DNA from 3 places in the Bradyrhizobium sp. Arg237L genome. Region 3 is predicted to be linked to each of the others. Evidence: riboswitches for the same ligand, from Rfam matches in the RefSeq annotation. Region 3 holds a riboswitch; each other region holds the start of a gene.
What was found. Region 3 has a riboswitch for cobalamin ahead of metE (5-methyltetrahydropteroyltriglutamate--homocysteine S-methyltransferase). Riboswitches for the same ligand answer to the same signal wherever they lie in the genome.
Positions count from the first base shown of each region.

Region 1 (3,203 bases), on a different contig from region 3:
ACCAGATGCTCGGCCTGCTTGGCGTCAGGCCGCGCGAACGCCAGCTCGACACGGCTGCCGACCGCCTGCACCACGATCGGCGCAGGCTTCTCGGAGATCCGTGCATGGCCCTTGACGCGCAGCACCCCCGAGAGACCGAGGACGTCGCTGACCCGCGCGCGCATCGCCTCGACGCTCTCGGCCGCCGCAGGCGTCACGACGATGCTGTCGAAATCGTCGTGATCGTGCTCTTCTTCGCCGTGGTGACCCGCCCGCGCGGCGAGGTCATTCTCGGCATCGGCTTTCATCCCGATGAGCACGTCAGGAGCAAGAGCCCCGTGAGAGCGGACGACGCGGACACCTTGCCTCAACTGTGCGCCAAGCCGGCCTTCGATCCCGGCAAGCACCTCCTGCGACACCAGATCGCTCTTGGAAAGGACCACGAGGTCGGCGCAGGCGAGCTGATCCTCGAACACTTCCTCGATCGGGTCGTCGTGATCGATCTCCTCGTCCGCAGCACGCTGGGCCGCGACCGCCTGTTCGTCGAGCACGACACGTCCCTCGGACAGCGCCAGAGCATCGACGACGGTCACGACGCCGTCGACGGTCGCGCGCGTGCGGACCGCAGGCCACGCGAACGCCTTCAAGAGTGGCTGCGGCAGCGCCAAACCTGACGTCTCGATCACGATCGCATCAAGCGGTTCGTCCCGAGTCAGCAGCTCGTCCATCGTCGGAATGAAATCGTCGGCGACGGTGCAGCAGATGCAGCCGTTGGTCAGCTCGACGATATCGCCGGGCGCACAGGCCTTGGCCGCGCATTCCTCGACAAGACCGCCGTCGAAACCCGCATCTCCGAACTCGTTGACGATGACGGCGATGCGGCGGCCGTCGGCTTGCGTTAGAAGCGAGCGCAACAGCGTCGTCTTTCCGGCCCCGAGGAAGCCAGTAAGCACGGTAACTGGAACACGAGACATATTTCAGGACTCCTTAAGAGGAACGTTTGAGCCACAGCGGAAGGCCGGCCGCGACGAACACGACGTTGGGAACGACCGAGGCGATTACTTGATTGAGACGGCCCTGCGCATCGCGGAATTCGCGGCCGAGCCTGGTTTCAGGCACGATGCCGAGACCGACCTCGTTCGACACCAGGACAACAGGGTTTGCTGCTACGCTAAGAAACCGCGCGAGCCCTTTCGTCTCGACATCGGGGTCACGCCCTGCGAGCATCAGGTTGGAGAGCCAGAGTGTCAGGCAATCGACCAACACCGCGCAGCCGGGCCGCGATACCTGTGTCAAGGCATCAATGAGCGCCAGCGGCTCCTCCACGGTTGTCCAATCCGACCCACGCCGGCCGCGATGATGCGCGATCCTGTCCTGCATCTCTCCGTCGCCTGCGGTCGCCGTTGCCAGATACACGCGTGCAAGGCCGCTTTCGGCAATCATCCGCTCGGCAAAAGCCGATTTGCCCGAACGTGCGCCCCCGAGCACCAGCGTGGTCGAGAGATCAGTCATTTCGGAGCGCTGCCATCCTCGGGCGACCAGCGGGCGGGCGGCAGCCGCGCCACCATTCCCTTGCGCAGGATTTCGGCGCGCTCGCGCCACGGCACCAGGCCGTAGGTCGACTTGCGATAGGAATCGATGAAAGACACGACGGCACTAGCACCCTCGGGCTGGAGATCGCCGAACAGGAAGGTGTAACCGTCCGAGCTCGAAACCGCGACCGTGGTCGGCCGCTTGCACACGCTCAAGCACTGCACGCGCCGGACTTGAACAGCAGCATCACGTTCGCTTGTAGCGACCTGGATCGCGTCGAACATGGCAGGGCCAGCCAGGACGCCCTCTGACGTCTTGCAGGTGACGCATACGCTCACGATGACAGAACCGCCAGGCGCGGTCGCAGGCAAAGCTTCGTCCGGGCGAGTATCAGGGTCTTGCTGATCGACGTCGTTGCGATCCATCACAATGCTCAAGTCAGGGCCATGACGGCCGCGAGCTTTGTTGGATCGCGTTCGACGGTGGAACGACCATCGAACTCATTCCGTCCGGTGCACCCCGCCCGACGAACCTCCAAAGCACAATACGCGATGGCAGGTCTCCTGGCTCGCGGGTCGTCGCCTCTCGCCGCCTTCCCGGTCATCCCAGTGGCTTCGGCTTTGGCTCGCCGCTTACAGTTGCGGGGGCAGCGTCGGCATTGCACCGGCTTCCCTTTTTCACCTTCCCGAAGGAAGGACCATCGCCGCCACGCTAGCTGTCCCCGCGACGGCGGTCAACCGCAGTTGACCTGCCCGTTTCCTTCGGCCACTTAAGGCGCGCGCACGAGGAGCCCATGACCTTCCAAATCCCATCTGACTGGCAAATCCCCGCGATCGCTCCAATCGATCAGACGCTTGCCGCAACGATGCGCGCGCGAATCGACGGCAAAGCCAAGCCGCCGGGATCGCTCGGACGAATCGAAGATTTGGCTGTGCAGCTCGGCACGATCACCCATCCGTCGGCCGCAGCGCTGCAGAACGCCGTCCTGCTCGTGTTCGCTGGTGATCACGGGCTGACGGAAGAAGGCGTTTCGCAATATCCGTCCGCCGTGACGGCCGCGATGGTAAGGACCTATCTCGCAGGTCGCGCCAGCGCCAACGCCTTTGCGGCCGCCTCGGATGTCAGGATCCGCGTCGTGGACGCCGGCGTCGCCAGCGAACTGCCTTCCCATCGCGACCTCCTCGCCATCAAGATTCGGGCCGGCACCGCGAATTCTGCGCGCGAGGCGGCGATGTCGGCCCAGGAAGCGCGCAAGGCGCTCGCGGCCGGCTTTGCCATAGCTTCCGGTGAAATCGATGATGGCGCCGACATCATCGCGCTCGGCGAGATGGGAATAGGTAACACGGCGTCTTCGGCGCTTCTGGTGCATCGGCTGGCGCCCGCTCCGCTGGATGACTGCATCGGCGTCGGCGCCGGCCAGGACGAGCCGGGCATGGCGCGCAAGCGCGCTGCCATCCACAAGGCGGCCAATCGTAGCGATGCCACGGCGCCGTTCGAGGTGCTCAGGGAATTCGGCGGCCTCGAGATCGCCATGATGGCGGGCGCAGCGCTTGGCGCAGCGGCGCATCGTCGTCCTGTCGTCATCGACGGCTTCATTTCGTCCGCTGCCGCCCTTGTTGCCGTCAGGCTGGCGCCGGCGACGCGCGACTATTGCGTGTTCGCGCATCGGTCGGCCGAAAAGGGTCACGACA
Region 1 covers NZ_JAQMIL010000031.1:70,191-73,393, forward strand. Annotated here, with positions in the region: gene cobW (cobalamin biosynthesis protein CobW) at 1-953, opposite strand, end outside; gene cobU (bifunctional adenosylcobinamide kinase/adenosylcobinamide-phosphate guanylyltransferase) at 967-1,491, opposite strand; gene OZ411_RS20205 (DUF1636 domain-containing protein) at 1,488-1,937, opposite strand; cobalamin riboswitch at 2,048-2,229, opposite strand; gene cobT (nicotinate-nucleotide--dimethylbenzimidazole phosphoribosyltransferase) at 2,306-3,203, shown strand, end outside.
Region 1: it holds a riboswitch for cobalamin, as region 3 does, so the genes downstream of both, OZ411_RS20205 (DUF1636 domain-containing protein) here and metE (5-methyltetrahydropteroyltriglutamate--homocysteine S-methyltransferase) in region 3, are expected to answer to the same signal.

Region 2 (3,203 bases), on a different contig from region 3:
GCGAACACCGAGAACATTTCGGTGAAGCGATGCTCGACGCCGACATGCAGCGCGTAGTTGGTCTCGCTCTGGTCGAGCGGCGTCGCCTGCGCGTCGAAGGCGAACGGCGCGTTCGGATCGTAGCGGTCGCGCGCGTTGAGCCAGGTGTTCTGCACCCGCGCGCCATAGGAGAAATCGGTCGTGGGCAAGAGGCCGACCGTGTGCATCCAATAGCCGGCGAGCGACTGCTGCGACAGGTCGTAGGTATGGATCGGCGGCACGCCCCGGAACGCGCCGCGCTGCTGGTGGAACGTCGCGTCGTAATAGTCGATGCCGGTCAGGATCGACGACGGAATCCCGAAGATCGAATTGTTGATGCTCAGCCGCGGCGTGATCGACCAGGTCTGCAGCGCGGCGTCATTGTAGGTCGACGCCGCGCTGATCAATGGCGAGGTGCCGAAGAAAGCGCTTTGCGTATCCCTCTGGCGGTAGCCGCCATCGACGATCAGGTCGACGCCGTTCAGGAGCGTCTTGGTGAAGCCGGCCGTCGCGCTCGCGCCCTGCTGGTTGCCGTAGTCGAACGGCGTGGCGGCGCCCCTGCGGTCGGTGACGAGTTGGTTGATGCCGGCGGATGGGTCGACGATTCGGCCGCCCGGAAAGCCCAGCTTCTGGTCGTCGCCGGTCACCGTCAGGAATGCTTTCAGGTCCGGCGTCGTGTAGTTGAGATTGCCGACGCCGTTGCGCTGGTCGAGCGCATTGTTCACGCGGTAGCCGTCGGACTTGATGCCGTTGCCGTAGAACGACGCCGACCATGGCCCGGAATTCATCGCGGTCGAGATCGCGGCCATGCGCTGGTTGAAGGAGCCGTACCCGGCTTCGCCCCGGATCGAGACCGGCGGGCCGCCGATGCCGGTCTTGGTGACGATGTTGATCACGCCGCCGATCGCGTTGTCGCCGTAGAGTACGGCGCCGCTGTTGCCGCGGGTGATCTCGATGCGCTCGATCGAATCCAGCGGGATGGTCGAGAGATCGACCTGCGCCATGTCGATGTCGTTGAGGCGCCGCCCGTTGAGCAGGAACAGCGTGTTGGCGGTGGCGAACGCGCCGAAGCCGCGCAGGTCGACCGAGGTCTTGGCGCCGTTCACGCCGCCAAACAGCGATTGCAACTGCACGCCCGGCGCCTGCGCGATGATTTCCGGCAAAGTGTGTGAAGGCGAATGCGCGATGTCGTCGGCGGTGATCACGGTCGAGGACGTCCCGACAATGCCAGCGAATTGCGGGCTGCCGCCACCACCGGATGACGCTCCGCTAGCGGCGGTGCCGCTAGACCCTGCGCCGCCGGCCGGCTGCGCGTTGGTCGGCACCTGGCCCGGCGCGGGACGCCGGGGGCCTGGAGTGCCGTCGGAAGCGGGCTTGGCACGGGTGCGGTTGTGGTCGCCGGGCGCTCTGACCTCGACCGGTGGCAATTGTTCGGAGGACGCTTGCTGCGCCAGCGCGGCAGAAACGTACAAGGCGGGCGCCAGCATGCTCGACGCGAGCAGGAGCGCCCGGCGTTGCTTGGTGGCGGTGATAGCAGAGAACATCGGCGAGACCTCGGTATGACGTCAGTGGCACGTCACAGCGATCCGAGGCTCACCATCGCGTTTCGCGCTTCAGGTGAAGCAAATGTCTGTACTCCCCGACCGACATCGTCGCGTGTGACCACGTAAGACGGCAGGTCTCCTGGCTCGCGGGTCGTTACCCTTCGTCGCCTTCCCAGGACCGAGACGCCCAGTGGCATATGACGAAGGATTCACCGCATACAGTTGCGGGGGCAGCCGCGGCTTGAGGGAAGTTTCCCGGTACCGCATTCCCTTTTGATCCCGATAGGAACCGTCGGAGCCATCTAGGATTTTGGCGACGCCCGAGTCAATCCCGGCGAAACTGCGGCGCCCCATCCCCAATACGCTTTTTTGTTCCGGTGTCGCTTGTCTGCCACCGAATTCGCTGCAAGAAGCAGGGCGCGATGAGTGCACAGGATTTCACGATAGCGGCGGGTCTCGCCGCGCGGCGGCGGTTGGGGGCGACCGTTGCGATGATTGCGTTGGTTGCCGTGCTGATGCTGATCTCGCTCGGCACCGGTCCGGTGCGGCTGTCGCCGCTGACGGTGATCGAGGCGTTGTTCGGTGGCGGCAGCGATGTAACGCAGGTGATCGTGCGCGAGATCCGCCTGCCGCGGACCATCCTGGCGTTCGCGATCGGCGCCATTCTCGGTCTGTCAGGCGCGGCGCTGCAGGGCCTGTTGCGCAATCCCTTAGCCTCGCCCTCGCTGTTCGGCGCGCCGCAATCGGCGGCGTTCGGCGCGGTGCTGGTGATCGCGCTCGGGCTGGCCGATGTCCGCTCCTACGCGCTGCCGGTCGCCGCCATCATCGCCGCGTTCGGCTCGGTGTTCGTGCTGCTCGCGATCGCTGGCCGCAATGCGGGGCTGTTGATCCTGATCCTCGCCGGGCTTGCGATTTCGAGCCTTGCGGGCGCTGCGACGGCGCTGGTGATGAACCTCGCCAGCAATCCGTTCCTGGTGCTGGAGATCGCGTTCTGGCTGCTCGGCTCGCTGGAGGATCGCAGCTTCCAGCATGTCGCGCTGGCGCTGCCGTTCATCGTTGCTGGTGCAGCCATCCTGCTCTCGCAGGCCAGCGCCTTCCGTGCGCTCACGCTTGGCGAAGAGACCGCGCAAAGTCTCGGCGTCGATGTCGGCCGCCTGCGGCTGTTCGTGATCACAGGCGTTGCGCTCGGCGTCGGCGGCGCGGTGGCGGTCACCGGCACCATCGGCTTCATTGGCCTGGTCGCGCCGCATCTGATGCGGCCCGTGATCGGCCACGACCCGGCGCGGCTGTTGGTGCCGAGCGCGCTCGCCGGCTCGGCGCTGTTGCTCGCGGCCGATATCGCGGTGCGCATCATCCCGTCGACCTCGGACATCAAGGTCGGCGTCCTGACCTCGATCATCGGCGTGCCGTTCTTCCTCTATCTCATCATGCGTGAGCGCCGCGCGCTCGGCGGAGGCGTCGCATGACGGCGCTTGTCGCGGAACATCTCAACGTAGCGCTCGCCGGCCGCCGCGTGCTCAGCGACGTGTCGCTGCAACTCGCCTCAGGTCATCTCGTTGCGCTGGTCGGTCCGAACGGCGCCGGCAAGACCACGTTGCTGCGCGCGCTCGCCGGCCTCATTCCCTCCGATGGCGTCATCAG
Region 2 covers NZ_JAQMIL010000124.1:6,567-9,769, forward strand. Annotated here, with positions in the region: gene OZ411_RS41225 (TonB-dependent receptor) at 1-1,562, opposite strand, end outside; cobalamin riboswitch at 1,674-1,871, opposite strand; gene OZ411_RS41230 (iron ABC transporter permease) at 1,985-3,028, shown strand; gene OZ411_RS41235 (ABC transporter ATP-binding protein) at 3,025-3,203, shown strand, end outside.
Region 2: it holds a riboswitch for cobalamin, as region 3 does, so the genes downstream of both, OZ411_RS41225 (TonB-dependent receptor) here and metE (5-methyltetrahydropteroyltriglutamate--homocysteine S-methyltransferase) in region 3, are expected to answer to the same signal.

Region 3 (3,203 bases):
GATCGGCCCGCTCGGTGCCTTCACAGATTTCGCGGCCTGCTGCTCGGCGCGCTGCCGCGCCCGCTCCTCGCGATAAAGCACGTAGGCCCGCGCCACCTTGTGATGGCCGCTGCGCATCAGCGCCAATTCGACCTGGTCCTGGATGTCTTCGATATGAAAGGTGCGGCCCTCGCTCATCCGGCGCGACAGCGCGCCGACGACTTCCGCGGTCAATTCCTCGACCGCCTCGTGCACGCGGCGCGACGCTGCCGCCGTATGACCCTCGACCGCGAGGAAGGCCTTGGTCATTGCCACCGAGATCTTGCCGGCATCGAATTGCGACACCGTGCCGTTGCGGCGGATCACCTGCATCGGCAGCCGCGCTTCCGGCGCCGCGATCGCTTCGGGGCGCAGGTGGATGAGAGGCGCGACTGCTGCTTCGCGATCGAGAGAGAGTGACATCTTGCAGACCCCGTGATGTTTGTTGGGGCCGGATGCCGGAGGCGACGCTGCGTGATGATGCCGGCGGCGCACCGACATGAGCCTGCAAGCGACCGCCGGGACACCCCGCCCGTGGACGTTCTTTTGCTGTCGCGGCAGGTCTCCTGGCTCGCAGGTCGGCGTTACTCCCCGTCTTCCCAATGCGATGCCGCATCAGTGACGTCTAAAGTCGGGAGCAACTCACTGCTTACAGTTGCGGGGGCAGCGCCGGATTCTCGCGATAAATGCGCGATCACTGGCTTCCCTCTTAGCCACCATTCCTTGCGTCATGATGGACCGTGACAGCTACATCTGGTGCGATTTGGGGAATGGTGTCAATGGGACGTATGGGCGAAGCGCAGAAATTTCGGCCCATGCCGTCGATGCTGTGAACAACCGGCGCCACGCGCACGTGATGTCATCCGAGTTGACGTTCGCGCGATCTTGCCGGTAAGTGAACGCGTCGTGGTTCTTCGGAGAGATCTTTTTTCCGGAGCTAAGAGGGAAGCCGGTGTGAAGCCGGAGCTGCCCCCGCAACTGTAAGCGGCGAGCCGCGGTCCACAATTGCCACTGAAGCCTGCAAAGCTTCGGGAAGGCCGGACCGCAGCAACGACCCGCGAGCCAGGAGACCTGCCTCGACAACATACACGTCCTCGGGCGGGGTGTCCCGGTGGTGCGGTTGCGATTCCGTGCACACCTCGCGCAGGGAATCCAGACGTGTCACTACGGCCTTTGCCCCCAACTCATGGGGTTAAGCCAATGTCTTCCACTTCACTTGCTGTTGCATCTCTCGGAACGCCGCGGATCGGTCCGCGCCGTGAACTGAAATTCGCGCTGGAACGCTTTTGGTCCGGCGCATCGGACGAAAAGACGCTGATCGAAACCGGCATCGGGCTCCGTGCGACCAATTGGGCGCGGCAGAAGAAGCTCGGTATCACCGTGATCCCGTCGAACGATTTTTCGTTCTACGATCAGGTGCTCGACACCTGCGCGATGGTCGGCGCGATCCCGGAAACCTATGGCTGGACCGGCGGCGCAGTGCCGCTTGCGACCTATTTCGCGATGGCACGCGGCACCAAGGCCGACGCGCATGACGAGGCCTGCGGACATGGCCATCACACGCACGGCGTGGCGGCGCTCGAAATGACGAAATGGTTCGACACCAACTATCATTACATAGTGCCGGAGCTTCGCAAGAACCAGTATTTTGCGCTCGCCTCGCGCAAGCCGATCGAAGAGTATGAGGAGGCGAAGGCACTGGGTTATCAGACGCGCCCCGTGCTGATCGGCCCGGTCACGTTCCTGAAACTGGCCAAGTCCAAGGACGCGCATTTCGACACGCTGTCGCTGCTCGACCGGCTCTTGCCGGTCTACATCGAAGTGTTGCGCGAGCTCGCTGCCCGCGGCGCGGAATGGGTGCAGATCGACGAGCCCTGTCTCGCAACTGATCTGGACGCCGCCGCTCAGCAAGCCCTACGGCGCGCCTATTCCGGAATCGCCAAAGCAGTGCCGGACATCAGGATCATGCTGGCGACCTACTTCGGCGGGCTCGGCGGCAATCGTGCGGTCGCGTTTGACCTTCCGGTCGCCGGCCTGCATCTCGATCTCGTGCGCGCGCCTGAACAGCTCGGCGATCTCATGGATGTTCCGAAGCAGCGCGTGCTGTCGCTCGGCGTGATCGACGGCCGGAATGTCTGGCGCGCGGATCTGAGCCGGATCCTCGATCAGCTCAAGCTCGTTGTCGCAAAGCTCGGCAAGGAACGCGTCCAGATCGCGCCATCGTGCTCGCTGCTTCATGTGCCAATCGATCTCGCGCTGGAGACGAAGCTCGATCCCGAGGTGAAGACCTGGCTCTCATTCTCGGCGCAGAAGCTCGAAGAACTTGCCGCCCTCGGCGCAGCTCTTGGAAGTGGCCGGGCCCATGCGTCCGAAGCGATCCGAGCATCCGATGCCGCCGCGGCCGCGCGCAAGATCTCGCCGCGGATTCACGATGCGAAGGTTGCCCAGCGTCTCGCCGCCATCGATGACGGCACGCGCCATCGTGCCAGCCGGTTCGCCGAGCGCGTCGAGGTGCAGCGCGAGCGGTTCAACCTGCCGCGCTTCCCGACCACGACCATCGGCTCCTTCCCGCAGACGACCGATGTCAGGAACGCACGCGCCGCGCATGCCAAGGGCGCACTCAGCGATACCGCGTACAAGACCTATCTGCAGCATCAGACCGCGCGCGCCATCCGTTGGCAGGAGAGCATCGGGCTCGACGTCCTGGTCCATGGCGAGTTCGAGCGCAACGACATGGTGCAGTATTTTGGCGAGCAGCTTTCCGGCTTCGCCTTCACCGAACTCGGCTGGGTGCAGTCCTACGGCTCGCGTTGCGTCCGGCCGCCGATCCTCTACGGCGACGTCTCGCGACCGCAGCCGATGACGGTCGAATGGTGGCAATTCGCGCAGTCGCTGACGACAAAGCCGGTGAAGGCGATGTTGACCGGCCCCGTGACCATCCTGAACTGGTCGTTTGTCCGCGACGACCTGCCGCGCAGCGAAGTGTGCCGGCAAATCGCGCTCGCTATTCGGGATGAGGTGCACGATCTCGAAGCGGCCGGCGCCGGCATGATCCAGATCGACGAGGCAGCGCTGCGGGAAGGCCTGCCGCTGCGCAGGTCGGAATGGAAGACCTATCTCGATTGGGCGGTCGACAGTTTCCGCATCTGCGCCTCCGGCGTGCAGGACGAAACCCAGATCCACAC
Region 3 covers NZ_JAQMIL010000066.1:864-4,066, reverse strand. Annotated here, with positions in the region: gene OZ411_RS31740 (ribonucleoside-diphosphate reductase subunit alpha) at 1-441, opposite strand, end outside; cobalamin riboswitch at 557-776, opposite strand; cobalamin riboswitch at 909-1,112, shown strand; gene metE (5-methyltetrahydropteroyltriglutamate--homocysteine S-methyltransferase) at 1,219-3,203, shown strand, end outside.